3 regions of the Streptomyces sp. NPDC048185 genome follow, and region 3 is predicted to be linked to each of the others. Evidence: predicted binding sites of a transcription regulator. Region 3 holds the regulator's gene; each other region holds the start of a gene.

Region 1 (5,330 bases), on a different contig from region 3:
CCCACCAGGTGCAGGGAGTCGACCAGCATCCCCAGCTCGACGCCGTAGCCGACGGGGAAGGGCAGGCGTTCCAGCAGGGAGCGGCGGGCCGCGTACTCGCCGCCGAGCGGCTGGACGAAGCCCGCCAGCCGCGGCCAGTGCAGGTTGAGCAGCGGCCGGGCCATCAGCTCGGTGACCCGGCCGCCCTCGCCCGGGGCGGCGTCGAGCGGGCGGTCGTACATGGCCTTGACGAGGTGGACCTCCGGGTCGGTGAGCAGCGGGCCCACGATGCCGGAGACGAAGTCGGCGGAGAACTCGCGCAGGTCGGCGTCGACGAAGCAGACGATGTCCCCGCCGGTGACCAGCAGCGAGCGCCACAGCACCTCGCCCTTGCCGGGCGCGGCCGGGATGCGGGGGAGTATCTCGTCGCGAGGGACGACCCGCGCCCCCGCCGCCGCGGCCACCGCCGCCGTACGGTCGGTCGACCCGGAGTCCACGACCACGAGTTCGTCGACGAGCGGCACCCGCAGCATCAGCTCGCGGCGGATCACCGCGACGATGTCGCCGACGGTCGCCTCCTCGTCGAGCGCCGGCAGCACCACGCTGACCGACTGGCCCGTGGCGTGCTTGGCCGCCATGATCTGCGGAAGCGTGCGGTCTGCCACGGACCAGGAGCGTGCGCCAAGCCAGCGCTCGACTTCTTCCAGCACGGTCGGTGGGCTCCTTTGTGATCCATCTCGCGGTACGGACGACTATCTCAACCGTCCTGGCCTTCGGTTACAGTCTTGAACAACGCGGAGGACCGGCGCATGCCGGGGTCACCTGTGAACCAGTGCAGAACAACCACATACCGCTCATCCAGAGGGGCAGAGGGAAACGGCCCGATGAAGCCCCGGCAACCCTCCAGTCGGTTCTCGTAGATCACTGTCGATCGCAGCGCGAGGCTCCCGGCTAGGGAAGGTGCCAAATCCGTCTCACGGCGAGATGCGTCGTGAGGAAGATGAGGAGAAAGGGCCTCGCCTCACATGGCTGTGCAGACTGTCGCAAGCACCACCGACACCACCGCTTCCCCCGCCTCCCCCGTGGACCTGGGCCCCGCCGCGGCGCTCTCGTGCCGCGAGTGCGGTCACCGTGTGCCCCTCGGCCCGGTCTTCGCCTGCGAGGAGTGTTTCGGCCCGCTGGAGATCGCCTACGACTTCTCGGCCTACGACACCGAGGAACTGCGGAAGCGGATCGAAGCGGGCCCCGCGAACATCTGGCGCTACGCGCCCCTGCTGCCCGTCCCGGCCGACGTGGCGACCAAGCCGAACATCAACCCGGGCTGGACCAAGCTGGTCAAGGCCGAGAACCTGGCCCGCGAGCTCGGCGTCACCGGCGGTCTGTACGTCAAGGACGACTCCGGCAACCCGACGCACTCCTTCAAGGACCGCGTCGTCGCCCAGGCCCTGGAGGCCGCCCGCGCCTTCGGCTTCACCACCCTGTCCTGCTCCTCCACCGGCAACCTCGCCGGCGCCGTCGGCGCCGCCGCCGCCCGGGCCGGCTTCCGCTCCTGCGTGTTCATCCCGCACGACCTGGAGCAGGGCAAGGTCGTCATGGCCGCCGTCTACGGCGGTGAGCTCGTCGGCATCGAGGGCAACTACGACGACGTGAACCGCTTCTGCTCCGAGCTGATCGGCGACCCGGCCGGCGAGGGCTGGGGCTTCGTCAACGTCAACCTGCGGCCGTACTACGCCGAGGGTTCCAAGACCCTCGCGTACGAGATCTGCGAGCAGCTCGGCTGGCGGCTGCCCGACCAGCTCGTCGTCCCGATCGCGTCCGGCTCCCAGCTCACGAAGATCGACAAGGGGCTGCAGGAGCTGATCAGGCTCGGCCTGGTCGAGGACAAGCCGTACAAGATCTTCGGCGCCCAGGCCGAGGGCTGCTCGCCGGTGTCCACCGCCTACAAGGCGGGACACGACGTCGTGCGCCCCCAGAAGCCGAACACCATCGCCAAGTCCCTCGCGATCGGCAACCCGGCCGACGGCCCCTACGTCCTCGACATCGCCCGCCGCACCGGCGGCGCGGTGGAGGACGTGAACGACGAGCAGGTCGTCGACGCGATCAAGCTGCTCGCCCGCACGGAGGGCATCTTCGCGGAGACCGCCGGCGGTGTGACGGTGGGCGTCACGAAGAAGCTGATCGAGAACGGCGTCCTGGACCCGTCCCTCACCACGGTCGTCCTCAACACCGGCGACGGCCTCAAGACGCTGGACGCGGTGGCCGGTACCGGCCTGACCGCGACGATCCGCCCCAACCTGGACTCCTTCCGAGAGGCTGGCCTCGCATGAGCGTGACCGTTCGCATCCCCACCATCCTGCGCACCTACACCGGTGGGCAGGCCGAGGTCGCCGCCGAGGGCGCGACCCTCTCCGAGGTCATCTCGGACCTCGAGAAGAACCACACCGGCATCGCCGCCCGCGTCCTGGACGACCAGGGCAAGCTGCGCCGCTTCGTCAACGTCTACGTCAACGACGACGACGTCCGCTTCGAGCAGGGCCTGGAGACGGCGACGCCGGACGGTGCGGGCGTGTCCATCATCCCGGCGGTCGCCGGCGGCTGATCCGCCCCGCCCGGTCGCCTTCGGTGACCGGCGTGACGCAGAGTTCATGGAATTGCCCCCTCCGTGGGAAAAGCGGAGGGGGTAATTCCATGTGATTGAGCGCGGTAGAGTTGGGGAACGCGCTCCCGATCACCGAGACGGCGCTCCGCAATTCCTGCCGCAGGCCCGACAAGATGTAGCCAAAGTGTGGGTGTATTTCGCGGCTTTTGTTCGCTTTGTGTAGCCCGACTTGACCCGAATTCAGGCGAATTCTCGCCACATTCCGGACCGGCTACGTCCAGATTTCTCGTCCGATTGACCTGTTGCAGACGGCAGTTGGACCGATACATTCAGCCGCGGTCGACGCGTTCCGGCGCACGCCCCCACCCATCGGGGGGTGAGGTCTGACCCGGATCCGCGAAGTGCGGATCTGTGCAAGGGCCAGTAATAGGGGAGTTAGGCATGGCTCAGGGCACCGTCAAGTGGTTCAACGCGGAGAAGGGGTACGGCTTCATCGCGGTCGACGGTGGTGCGGATGTTTTCGTCCACTACAGCGCGATTCAGATGGACGGCTACCGCACCCTCGAAGAAGGCCAGCGGGTCGAGTTCGAGATCTCGCAGGGTCAGAAGGGCCCGCAGGCCGACATGGTTCGCCTCAGCGCCTGAGACGTGCGGCCGGCGCAAGCCAACGGTCTTCTCCGAAGGGCCCGTACCCCCTGGGGTGCGGGCCCTTCGGCCTGCCCGGGAGCCGGGTGCCGCAGGTGTTCGCGGGCGGCTGAGCGACCGGCCCGATCCCCGAGAGGCGCTTGCACTCGATGGGGGCGAGTGCTAATCATTGGCGTTAGCACTCTGAAGGTGAGAGTGACAACGAAGGACCGGGTCGGTGAGGCCCGCAGGCCGGGTGGGGAAGGAACCACGAGGCCGGCGAGCCGTCCGTCGCGGGCGCGGGCGCGGTCCGAAGGAATCACCCCCAGTCCTGGAGGGACCACTTCACATGGCCAAGATCATCGCGTTCGACGAGGAGGCGCGGCGCGGCCTCGAGCGCGGCATGAACCAGCTCGCGGACGCCGTCAAGGTGACGCTCGGCCCCAAGGGCCGCAACGTCGTCCTCGAGAAGAAGTGGGGCGCGCCCACGATCACCAACGACGGTGTCTCCATCGCCAAGGAGATCGAGCTCGAGGACCCGTACGAGAAGATCGGCGCCGAGCTGGTCAAGGAAGTCGCCAAGAAGACGGACGACGTCGCCGGTGACGGTACGACCACCGCGACCGTTCTCGCCCAGGCCCTGGTGCGCGAGGGTCTGCGCAACGTGGCCGCCGGTGCCAACCCGATGGCGCTGAAGCGCGGTATCGAGAAGGCCGTCGAGGCCGTCTCCGCCGCCCTGCTCGAGCAGGCCAAGGACGTCGAGACCAAGGAGCAGATCGCCTCCACGGCCTCCATCTCCGCCGCCGACACCCAGATCGGCGAGCTCATCGCCGAGGCCATGGACAAGGTCGGCAAGGAAGGCGTCATCACCGTCGAGGAGTCCCAGACCTTCGGTCTGGAGCTGGAGCTCACCGAGGGTATGCGCTTCGACAAGGGCTACATCTCGGCGTACTTCGCCACCGACATGGAGCGGATGGAGGCGTCGCTCGACGACCCGTACATCCTCATCGCCAACTCCAAGATCGGCAACGTCAAGGACCTGCTGCCGCTCCTGGAGAAGGTCATGCAGTCGGGCAAGCCGCTGCTGATCATCGCCGAGGACGTCGAGGGCGAGGCCCTGTCGACCCTGGTCGTCAACAAGATCCGCGGCACCTTCAAGTCCGTCGCCGTCAAGGCCCCGGGCTTCGGCGACCGCCGCAAGGCCATGCTCGGCGACATCGCCATCCTCACGGGCGGCGAGGTCATCTCCGAGGAGGTCGGCCTCAAGCTGGAGAACGCGTCCCTGGACCTCCTGGGCCGCGCCCGCAAGGTCGTCATCACCAAGGACGAGACCACCATCGTCGACGGCGCCGGCTCGACCGACCAGGTCAACGGCCGCGTCAACCAGATCCGCGCCGAGATCGAGAACAGCGACTCGGACTACGACCGCGAGAAGCTCCAGGAGCGCCTGGCGAAGCTGGCCGGCGGCGTGGCCGTCATCAAGGCCGGTGCCGCCACCGAGGTCGAGCTCAAGGAGCGCAAGCACCGCATCGAGGACGCCGTCCGCAACGCGAAGGCGGCCGTCGAGGAGGGCATCGTCGCCGGTGGTGGCGTGGCCCTGCTCCAGGCCTCCCAGGTCTTCGAGAAGCTGGAGCTGACGGGTGACGAGGCGACCGGCGCCAACGCCGTGAAGCTCGCCCTGGAGGCCCCGCTGAAGCAGATCGCCGTCAACGGTGGTCTCGAGGGCGGCGTCGTCGTGGAGAAGGTCCGCAACCTGACCGTCGGCCACGGCCTGAACGCCGCGACCGGTGAGTACGTGGACATGATCGCCGAGGGCATCATCGATCCGGCGAAGGTGACCCGTTCCGCGCTGCAGAACGCCGCCTCCATCGCCGCGCTGTTCCTCACCACCGAGGCCGTCATCGCCGACAAGCCGGAGAAGGCCGCCGCGGCCGCTCCGGGCGGCATGCCGGGCGGTGACATGGACTTCTGATCGACCCCTTCGGGTTGATCGAGCGTCCTTCACGTACCGAGGGCGGTACTCCTGGCCACGGCCGGGGGTGCCGCCCTCGGGCGCGTCGCGCCCGCGGCGCCTCGGGCCCGTGTGAGCCGGGTCACGGATGGCGGACGGCCGGAATGACGGCGCCGG
Region 2 (5,330 bases), on a different contig from region 3:
CCACCGAGGAGAGGGTCCTCTTCCTCACCATCGACGACGGCGCCGAGAAGGACCCGGCGTTCCTGCGCATGATGAGCGAGCTGCAGATCCCCTACACCGTCTTCCTCACCGACGACGAGATCAAGGACGACTACGCCTACTTCGAGGAGATGCAGGCCCGCGGTGTCACGCTCAACAGCCACACCCTGAGCCACCCCTACCTCCCGGGGCTCTCGTACGCGCAGCAGAAGCACGAGATCTGCGGCATGCAGGAGGTGATCGAGAAGCGCTACGGCAAGCGCCCCGAGCTCTTCCGCCCGCCCTTCGGCAACTACAACCAGGACACCCTGCGCGCCGCGAAGTCCTGCGGCATCAGGTACGCGCCGATCTGGAACGAGGAGGTCTACGTCGACCACTGGGAGTACCGCGAGTGGGACCGGGACCTCCACCCGGGCGACATCGTCCTCACCCACTTCCGGGGCCGGAACGACTGGGACGGCACGATGACGGACATGGTCCGCCGCTTCCTGAACCGGGTCACCGCCGAGGGATACGCGGTGGCCCGGCTGGAGGACTACCTGTGAGGCGGGGGCGGTTCCGGGCGGCCGGGGCCGCCCTGGCCGCCGTCCTGCTCACCGGCTGCGCCCAGCTCGGCGGTCCCGCCGGCCACCCCACGGCCGGCAAACCGGCCCGGGCCGGCGGTCAGGACCGCACACCGCCGCCCGTCCTGGACCACGTCCGCACCACCGACAGGGTCGTCTTCCTCACCTACGACGACGGCGCCGACCGGGACCCCAACCTCACCGCACTGATCCGTGAACGGCGGCTCCCGGTCACCCTGTTCCTCACCGACACCGTGGCCGGGCCGGCCTACGGTCACTTCGCCCGGCTCCGCTCGGTCGGCGCGAGCCTGCAGAACCACACCCTCGATCACCGCTCCCTGGCCGGCCTGCCCTACGCCGGCCAGCGCGCCGAGATCTGCGGCCAGCAGACCAAGCTCCACTCCCGCTTCGGTGTCCTCCCGCGCCTGTTCCGCCCGCCCCACGGCCGCTACGACCCGACGACCCTGCGAGCCGCCGCCGACTGCGGCATCACGGCCGTCGTCCTGTGGCGGGCCGCCCTCGACGCCGACGGAGACCTGGCCTTCGCCCGCGGCGATCCCCACCTGCACCCCGGCGACATCGTCTCGGTCACGGCCCCGTCCCGCACGGAGGACCTGCTGCAGCAGATCGAGGAGCGGAACCTCCGGGTGGCCCGCCTGGAGGACTACCTCTGACCTGCGGTGGCGGCTCGTGGCTTCTCGGCCCGGGCCGCGAATCTCAGCCCGTCCGGCGTTTGAGGACGAGGCCGTCCAGGCCGATGGCGGGGCCCGGGGGCGGCAGCCCCCAGCGACGCCCACACCCACGCCGGGTGCGCCACAAAACCGGCGTTCACGCGAGAAAGTCCCCCGACGCGCCGCAGGCATTGGCACTCCGCTTGACCGAGTGCTAATCGCGGTCATAGTCTCGGCTCTGGCACTCCCCCCTGGAGAGTGCCAACAAAGCGACGGGCAGGTCCGGCACCCGCGACGACGGATCGACCTGGTCGCCACCTCAGACAGTTAACCCCGTGAGATCTCCGAAGGGGGAGGTCGGATCGTGACGACCGCCAGCTCCAAGGTTGCCATCAAGCCGCTCGAGGACCGCATCGTGGTCCAGCCGCTCGACGCCGAGCAGACCACGGCTTCGGGCCTGGTCATTCCGGACACCGCCAAGGAGAAGCCCCAGGAGGGCGTCGTCCTGGCCGTGGGCCCGGGCCGCTTCGAAGACGGCAACCGTCTTCCGCTCGACGTCACCGTCGGCGACGTCGTGCTCTACAGCAAGTACGGCGGCACCGAGGTGAAGTACAACGGCGAGGAGTACCTCGTCCTCTCGGCTCGCGACGTCCTCGCGATCGTCGAGAAGTAGTTCACCCGAAGCACCTTGCTTTCCAGCTGCGCCCCTGGCTCCCGCGACCATAAAAAGCCGGGCGTCGGGGGCGCAGTTGCCGTATAACCCCAAGATTTCCGGAAGAGGGCTCACGCTCCCATGGCGAAGATCCTGAAGTTCGACGAGGACGCCCGTCGCGCCCTCGAGCGCGGCGTCAACAAGCTTGCCGACACGGTGAAGGTGACGATCGGCCCCAAGGGCCGCAACGTCGTCATCGACAAGAAGTTCGGCGCTCCCACCATCACCAACGACGGTGTCACGATCGCCCGCGAGGTCGAGATCGAGGACCCGTACGAGAACCTCGGCGCCCAGCTGGTGAAGGAGGTGGCGACCAAGACCAACGACATCGCTGGTGACGGCACCACCACCGCCACCGTCCTGGCCCAGGCTCTGGTCCGCGAGGGCCTGAAGAACGTCGCCGCCGGTGCCTCCCCCGCGCTGCTGAAGAAGGGCATCGACGCGGCCGTCAAGGCCGTCTCCGACGACCTCCTCGCCACCGCCCGCCCGATCGACGAGAAGTCCGACATCGCCGCCGTGGCCGCGCTGTCCGCCCAGGACCAGCAGGTCGGCGAGCTCATCGCCGAGGCCATGGACAAGGTCGGCAAGGACGGTGTCATCACCGTCGAGGAGTCCAACACCTTCGGCCTGGAGCTGGACTTCACCGAGGGCATGGCCTTCGACAAGGGCTACCTGTCGCCGTACTTCGTGACGGACCAGGAGCGCATGGAGGCCGTCCTCGAGGACCCGTACATCCTCATCAACCAGGGCAAGATCTCCTCCATCGCGGACCTGCTGCCGCTGCTGGAGAAGGTCATCCAGGCGGGTGCCTCGAAGCCGCTGCTGATCATCGCCGAGGACCTCGAGGGCGAGGCGCTCTCCACCCTCGTCGTGAACAAGATCCGCGGCACCTTCAACGCCGTCGCGGTGAAGGCCCCGGGCTTCGGCGACCGCCGCAAGGCGATGCTGCAGGACATGGCCGTCCTCACCGGCGCCACGGTCATCTCCGAGGAGGTCGGCCTCAAGCTCGACCAGGTCGGTCTGGACGTGCTCGGCACCGCCCGCCGCGTCACCGTCACCAAGGACGACACCACGATCGTCGACGGTGCCGGCAAGCGTGACGAGGTCGAGGGCCGCATCGCCCAGATCAAGGCCGAGATCGAGAACACGGACTCCGACTGGGACCGCGAGAAGCTCCAGGAGCGCCTCGCGAAGCTGGCCGGCGGCGTGTGCGTGATCAAGGTCGGCGCCGCCACCGAGGTGGAGCTGAAGGAGCGCAAGCACCGTCTGGAGGACGCCATCTCCGCGACCCGCGCCGCGGTCGAGGAGGGCATCGTCTCCGGTGGTGGCTCCGCCCTGGTCCACGCCGTCAAGGTCCTCGAGGGCAACCTCGACAAGACCGGCGACGAGGCCACCGGTGTGTCGGTCGTCCGCAAGGCCGCCGTCGAGCCGCTGCGCTGGATCGCCGAGAACGCCGGCCTCGAGGGTTACGTCATCGTCTCCAAGGTGGCCGAGCTCGAGAAGGGCAACGGCTACAACGCCGCCACCGGCGAGTACGGCGACCTGGTCAAGGCCGGCGTCATCGACCCGGTCAAGGTCACCCGCTCCGCCCTGGAGAACGCCGCCTCCATCGCCTCCCTCCTGCTGACGACCGAGACCCTGGTCGTCGAGAAGAAGGAAGAGGAAGAGCCGGCCGCCGCGGGCCACGGCCACGGCCACGCCCACTGAGCGCCGCGCTGAGCTGAGCCGACGGTGCCCGGCATCCCCACGGGGGTGCCGGGCACCGCGCGTTTCAGGGCCGGTTCCCGTCCGCCCCGGCGGGAGCGGCGCCGGGCGCGGCGGGGGCCGGTCGCGCAGGTCCCCGCGCCCCTGCGGGGCGCTTGCGCTCCGCTACTGCGGCCCGTACTTGCGCCCCGTCCGCGACGAGATGCCGCCCAGCATCCCCCGCGGCACCAGCTTCGCCGCGCCCATCAGGGCCTTGTAGCGCGGGTCGGGGATCGACACGGACTTGCCGCGGGACAGGTCGGCGAGGGCCGCCGCGACCAGTTTGTCCGCGTCCAGCCACATCCAGTTCGGGATGTTGTCCGTGCCCATGCCGGCCCGCTCGTGGAACTCCGTGCGCACGAAGCCGGGGCACAGCGCCATCAGGCGTACGCCGCTGCCGGCCAGGTCCTTCGCCACGCCCTGCGTGAACTGCACGACCCACGCCTTGGACGCGCCGTACGTGCCGCGCGGGACGAAGGCCGCGACCGAGGCCACGTTGACGACGCCGCCGCGGCCCCGCGCCCGCATCGCCTCCGTCGCCGCCGCGGTCAGCCGCAGCACCGCCTCGCAGTGCACCTTGAGCATCGTCAGCTCGTCGGCCATGGAGACCTCGAGGAAACGGCCCTTGTTGCCGAAGCCGGCGTTGTTGATCAGCAGGTCGACGGCGTTCCTGCGGTCGTCCAGCCGGGCGGCCACCGCCTCGATGCCCGTGTCCGTCGCCAGGTCGGCCGTCAGCACCTCGGCCTCGATGCCGTGCCGGTCGTGCAGTTCGGTCGCCTGTTCGCGCAGCCGCTTGGTGTCGCGGGCCACCAGCACCAGGTCGTGTCCGTCGGCCGCCAGCCGTCGCGCGAACGCGGCGCCGATGCCCGCCGTCGATCCGGTAATCAATGCCGTTGTCATGGCGCAAGGTTATGGGTCCGGACCGGGCAGGTCCGTTTCGCTCACCAGGACTGCGGCTCGTGAAGGGCGAGTGAAGGCGGGGCCGGTGAGCCCGGGTCAGTCCGTCTGCGCCGCCAGGTACTTCCGTGCCGTGGCCAGAGCCTCCGCGTGCAGGGCGTCGCCGGCCGCGAGCAGCCGGGGCAGCAGCTCCCGCTCCGTCGTCACCGCCCGGAACTGGAGCGCCACCGTCACCTCGTGGGCGGGCCGGTGCACGATCTCCACCGGGTCGCCCGCCCGTATCTCACCGGGCTCGATCACCCGCAGGTAGGCGCCCGGCGCACCCTTGGCCATGAAGCGCTTCACCCACCGCTCCTCGCCCAGGTGGCCCTGGAAGGTCCGGCAGGGGATCCGGCCGCTGGTGACCTCCAGGAGCAGGTCGGGGCCGACGCGCCAGCGCTCGCCGATCAGCGCGCCGGAGACGTCCACGCCCGTCGTGGTGAGGTTCTCGCCGAACACGCCGTGCGGCAGCGGCCGGCCCAGCTCGCGCTCCCAGTCATCCATGTCCTCGCGCGCCATGGCGTACACGGCCTGGTCCACGCCGCCGTGATGCCGGGTGTCGCACACCGTGTCCCCGGCCAGCCCGCTCGCGCCGGTCCCCTTCGGTCCGGGCGCCGTCACCCGGACGGGCCCGTCGGCCGGCTGTTTGTCGATGCCGGTGACGCCGTCGGGCTGGTCGGTGTACGG
Region 3 (5,330 bases):
CCCCCGGCAGAGGACCACTCGACCCCGCCCAACTAGTCAGCGCCCGTTGAAGGCGTCCTTCAGGCGGGAGAAGAGCCCCTGCTGACCCGGCTGGAACTGGCCCTGGGGCCGTTCCTCGCCGCGGAGCTTGGCCAGCTCGCGCAGGACGCGTTCCTGCTCGGGGTCGAGCTTGGTCGGGGTCGTGACCTCGACGTGGACGATGAGGTCGCCCCGGCCGCCGCCGCGCAGATGCGTGACGCCGCGCCCGTGCAGCGGGATCGACTGACCCGACTGGGTGCCCGGGCGGATGTCGACCTCCTCCATGCCGTCCAGGGTCTCCAGCGGCACCTTCGTGCCGAGGGCCGCCGCCGTCATCGGGATGGTGACCGTGCAGTGCAGGTCGTCACCGCGGCGCTGGAAGGTCGAGTGCGGCAGCTCGTGGATCTCGACGTACAGGTCGCCGGCGGGGCCGCCGCCGGGGCCGACCTCGCCCTCGCCCGCGAGCTGGATCCGCGTGCCGTTGTCCACACCGGCCGGGATCTTCACGGTCAGCGTGCGCCGGGAGCGGACCCGGCCGTCGCCCGCGCACTCGGGGCACGGGGTCGGGACGACGGTGCCGAAGCCCTGGCACTGGGGGCAGGGCCGGGAGGTCATGACCTGGCCCAGGAAGGACCGGGTGACCTGCGACACCTCACCGCGGCCACGGCACATGTCGCACGTCTGGGCCGTGGTGCCGGGGGCCGCGCCCTCGCCGTTGCAGGTGTTGCAGACGACCGCCGTGTCGACCTGGATGTCCTTGGTCGTGCCGAAGGCCGCCTCGTCCAGCTCGACCTCGATGCGGATCATCGCGTCCTGGCCCCGGCGGGTGCGCGAGCGCGGACCGCGCTGCGACGCCGTGCCGAAGAACGCGTCCATGATGTCCGAGAAGTTCCCGAAGCCACCCGCGCCGAAGCCGCCCGCGCCACCGCCGCCGGCCTGGGACAGCGGGTCGCCGCCGAGGTCGTAGACCTGCTTCTTCTGCGGGTCCGACAGCACCTCGTAGGCGGCGTTGATCTCCTTGAACCGCTCCTGGGTCTTCGGATCGGGGTTGACGTCCGGGTGCAGCTCGCGGGCGAGCCTCCGGAACGCCTTCTTGATCTCGTCCTGGGACGCGTCGCGGCGTACGCCGAGTACGGCGTAGTAGTCCGTGGCCACCTACGACTCCGCCAGGATCTGTCCGACGTACCGTGCCACTGCGCGTACCGCTCCCATCGTTCCCGGGTAGTCCATGCGGGTCGGTCCGACCACGCCGAGCTTGGCAACCGCCTCGCCGCCCGAACCGTAGCCCACCGACACGACGGACGTGGAGTTGAGTCCTTCGTGGGCGTTCTCATGACCGATACGGACGGTCACGCCCGGATCCTTCGCCTCGCCGAGCAGCTTGAGGAGCACGACCTGCTCCTCGAGGGCCTCCAGGACGGGCCGGATCATGAGGGGGAAGTCGTGCCCGAAGCGGGTGAGATTGGCGGTGCCGCCGATCATCAGCCGCTCCTCGTTCTCCTCGACCAGTGTCTCCAGCAGGGTGGAGAGCACGGTGGAGACCGTACCGCGGTCCTCGGCCTCGAACGCCTCCGGCAGATCCTCGACCAGGCTCGGGACGTCCGAGAACCGGCGGCCGGCGACCCGGCTGTTGAGCCGCGCGCGCAGATCCGCGAGGGACGACTCCCCGAAGGGCGCCGGGCAGTCGACCATGCGCTGCTCGACCCGCCCGGTGTCCGTGATCAGCACGAGCATCAGGCGCGCGGGCGCCAGGGAGAGCAACTCCACGTGCCGCACGGTCGAGCGGGTCAGCGAGGGGTACTGCACGACGGCGACCTGCCGGGTCAGCTGCGCGAGCAGCCGCACCGTGCGGGCCACCACGTCGTCGAGGTCGACGGCGCCCTCCAGGAAGTTCTGGATGGCGCGCCGCTCGGGCGCGGTCATCGGCTTGACGCCGGCCAGCTTGTCGACGAAGAGCCGGTAGCCCTTGTCGGTCGGGATCCGCCCCGCGCTGGTGTGCGGCTGGGCGATGAAGCCCTCGTCCTCCAGGGCCGCCATGTCGTTGCGCACGGTGGCCGGCGAGACGCCGAGGTTGTGCCGCTCGGTGAGGGCCTTGGAGCCGACGGGCTCCTCGGTGCCGACGTAGTCCTGGACGATCGCGCGCAGCACCTTCAGCCTGCGTTCACTGAGCATCGCGCACACCTCCAGAAGCCGTCCGCCCGGTGTTCTCCCTGGCACTCACCGTGTACGAGTGCCAGACTTCCCCGGCCCAGTGTACGGCCGTGGGGTACGCCCCCGGCAAGGCCGGGGCGCCGCCGTCGTGCCGGGGGACCGTCCCGGCGCTAGCGTCGCCGTTGTGACGGTGACTTGGGAAGACCTGGGGTGGGAGCGGCTGGCGGCCGGGGTGGGGCGGTGCCGCCTGCCGGTGTGGGACTGCACGGCGGGGCTGGTCGTCGGCGGGGACGCGGCACTGTTGGTCGACGCCGGGTCGAGCCTCGCCGAGGGCGCGCGGTTGCGCGTGGCGGCCCAGGAGCTCGCGGGACAGCGTGTGACACATCTCGCTCTGACCCACCCGCACTTCGACCACGTCCTCGGCGCTCCGGCGTTCGCGGGCGCGGAGGTGTTCGGGGCGGTGGGCACGGCCGCGCTCCTGACGGACGGCCGGGAGGCGCTGCGGGCGGACGCGGTGGCCGAGGGCCTGGACGCCCGGCTCGCGGAGGAGGCCGTGGACGCCCTCGTCGCGGTGCGCCACGAGGTGTGCGGCGAGTGGACGCTCGACCTGGGCGGCGGCCTTCAGGTGCTGCTGGCCAACGTGGGCCCCGGCCACACCGGTCACGACCTCGCGGTCCTGGTACCGGGCGACCCGGAGACCGTGTTCTGCGGCGACCTGGTCGAGGAGTCCGGCGAGCCCCAGGCTGGCCCCGACGCCGTGCCGTCGCACTGGCCGGCCGCGCTGGACCGGCTGCTCGACCTGGGCGGCGAGGACGCGCGGTACGTTCCCGGTCACGGCGCGGTGGTGGACGCGGCGTTCGTGCGGGCCCAACGAGACGCGCTGGCCGCCCGCTTCGGCGTGTCGCGCTGATCACGGTCGGCGCGTTCCTCGTATCGTCGGCAGAATGCGCCAGTACTCCGCCGACCTGACCCCGCCGTGGAAGAAGCCGCAGCCGGTGCCCGAGGTGCCGGCCGACCCCGGTCTGGTGGTCGAGGAGCCCGGCACCGGCTTCTGCGGCGCGGTGATCCGCTGCGAGGCGGGCACGGTGACGCTGGAGGACCGCTTCGGCAAGCACCGGGTGTTCCCGATGGAGCCGCGCGGCTTCCTGCTGGAGGGGCGGGTGGTGACCCTGGTCAGGCCCGCCGCGGGCCCGGTACGGCCCACCCGCACCGCATCGGGCTCGGTGGCCGTCCCCGGCGCCCGCGCGCGGGTGGCGCGGGCCGGGCGCATCTACGTCGAGGGGCGGCACGACGCCGAACTGGTCGAGAAGGTCTGGGGCGACGACCTGCGCGTCGAGGGCGTCGTCGTCGAGTACCTGGAGGGGGTCGACGACCTCCCGTCCGTCGTCGCCGACTTCGCGCCGGGCGCGGACGCGCGGCTGGGTGTCCTGGTGGACCACCTCGTGCCGGGGTCGAAGGAGTGGCGGATCGCGGAGGCGGTGACGAGCGAGCACGCGCTGGTCGTGGGGCACCCGTACATCGACATCTGGGAGGCGGTGAAGCCGTCCTCCCTGGGCATCGCCTCCTGGCCGCGGGTGCCGCGCGGCCAGGACTGGAAGACGGGGGTGTGCCGCGCGCTGGGCTGGCCGGAGAACACGGGTGCCGCCTGGCAGCACATCCTGGGCCGGGTGCGGTCCTACAAGGACCTCCAGCCGGAACTGCTGGGCCGCGTGGAAGAACTGATCGACTTCGTGACGGCCTGAGAACCGTAAGCGCCGGACGGGCTGATCTCAGCCCCTCCGGCGCTTGAGGAGCGGGGGTCCGGGGGCGGCGCCCCCGGGTCGGGACGGGAAGGGGCGGCGGGGGCGAGAGGGAACCAGGGTCAGTCCACCAGGTCCCGCACCACCGCGTCCGCAAGCAGCCGTCCGCGCAAGGTGAGAACCGCGCGGCCGTCGTCGTACGGGGCCCGGTCCAGCAGCCCCTCGGACAGGGCCCGCCGGGACGCCTCCAGGCCCGCCGGGCGCAGCAGGGACAGCGGTACGCCCTCCCGCAGCCGCAGCTCCAGCAGGATCCGCTCGACGCGCCGGTCCTCGTCCGACAGCAGTTCCCGGCCCGCGCCGGGCGAGCGGCCCCCGGCGAGGGCGGCCGCGTACGCCCCCGGGTGCTTCACATTCCACCACCGCACCCCGCCCACGTGCGAGTGCGCCCCCGGGCCGGCCCCCCACCAGTCGGCCCCCCGCCAGTACAGCTCGTTGTGCAGGCACCGCCCCGCGTCGGAGGTCGCCCAGTTCGACACCTCGTACCAGTCGAAGCCGGCCGCGGACAGCGTCTCCTCGGCGATCAGGTACCGGTCGGCGTGCACGTCGTCGTCGGTCATCGGGACCTCGCCGCGCCGGATGCGCCGGGCGAGCTGCGTGCCCTCCTCGACGATCAGCGCGTACGCCGAGACGTGGTCGGGTCCGGCGCCGAGCGCCGCGTCCAGCGAGGCCCGCCAGTCGTCGTCGGACTCGCCCGGGGTGCCGTAGATCAGGTCGAGGTTGACGTGGTCGAAGCCGGCCGCGCGGGCCTCGGCGACGCACGCCTCGGGGCGGCCGGGGGTGTGGGTGCGGTCGAGGATCTGCAGGACGTGCTGCTTCGCGCTCTGCATGCCGAAGGAGATCCGGTTGAAGCCTCCCTCGCGCAGGGTGGCGAGGTAGGCCGGGTCGACCGACTCCGGATTGGCCTCGGTCGTCACCTCCGCGTCCGGTGCCAGGCCGAACTCGTCGCGGATCGCGCCCAGCATCCGCACCAGGTCACCGGCGGCCAGCAGGGTGGGCGTGCCGCCGCCGACGAAGACCGTGCGGACCTCGCGGGGGTCGTCGCCGAGCACCTTGCGGGCCAGGCGGACCTCGTCGACGAGGGTCTCGGCGTAGTTGTCGCGGGAGGCGAGGACGCCGCCGGTGCCGCGCAGCTCGGTCGCGGTGTAGGTGTTGAAGTCGCAGTAGCCGCAGCGGGTCGCGCAGTACGGGACGTGCAGGTAGAAGCCGAGGGGGCGGTCGGCGGCCCCGGCGAGCGCGGACGCGGGCAGGGCACCGTCGGCGGGGACGGGCTCGCCGTCGGGGAGTGCGGAGGGCATGCGTTCCATTGTCCCGTACCGCCGCGGTTACTCCGCCTGGAGCACCAGCAGTGCCAGGTCGTCCTCC

The links. The regulator HrcA, encoded in region 3, represses chaperone genes, less so after heat shock. The targets are predictions, from matches to a motif close to TTNGCACTCNGNNNNNCNGAGTGCNAA.
Region 1: a site for HrcA is predicted at 3,363-3,389, ahead of groL (chaperonin GroEL). Genes of this name have one in related genera too.
Region 2: a site for HrcA is predicted at 1,444-1,470, ahead of groES (co-chaperone GroES). Genes of this name have one in related genera too.

The regions. Positions count from the first base shown of each region.
Region 1 covers NZ_JBIDAN010000006.1:140,226-145,555, forward strand. The annotation lists gene ACGF3H_RS19355 (glucosyl-3-phosphoglycerate synthase) at 1-689, opposite strand, end outside; SAM riboswitch class I at 831-986, shown strand; gene thrC (threonine synthase) at 1,005-2,306, shown strand; gene ACGF3H_RS19365 (MoaD/ThiS family protein) at 2,303-2,578, shown strand; gene ACGF3H_RS19370 (cold-shock protein) at 3,020-3,223, shown strand; gene groL (chaperonin GroEL) at 3,552-5,174, shown strand.
Region 2 covers NZ_JBIDAN010000007.1:188,544-193,873, reverse strand. The annotation lists gene ACGF3H_RS21905 (polysaccharide deacetylase family protein) at 1-563, shown strand, start outside; gene ACGF3H_RS21900 (polysaccharide deacetylase family protein) at 560-1,255, shown strand; gene groES (co-chaperone GroES) at 1,617-1,925, shown strand; gene groL (chaperonin GroEL) at 2,046-3,671, shown strand; gene ACGF3H_RS21885 (SDR family oxidoreductase) at 3,834-4,607, opposite strand; gene ACGF3H_RS21880 (MOSC domain-containing protein) at 4,704-5,330, opposite strand, start outside.
Region 3 covers NZ_JBIDAN010000001.1:799,127-804,456, forward strand. The annotation lists gene dnaJ (molecular chaperone DnaJ) at 37-1,173, opposite strand; gene hrcA (heat-inducible transcriptional repressor HrcA) at 1,174-2,190, opposite strand; gene ACGF3H_RS03625 (MBL fold metallo-hydrolase) at 2,354-3,079, shown strand; gene ACGF3H_RS03630 (DUF3097 domain-containing protein) at 3,114-3,911, shown strand; gene hemW (radical SAM family heme chaperone HemW) at 4,031-5,263, opposite strand; gene ACGF3H_RS03640 (SpoIIE family protein phosphatase) at 5,291-5,330, opposite strand, start outside.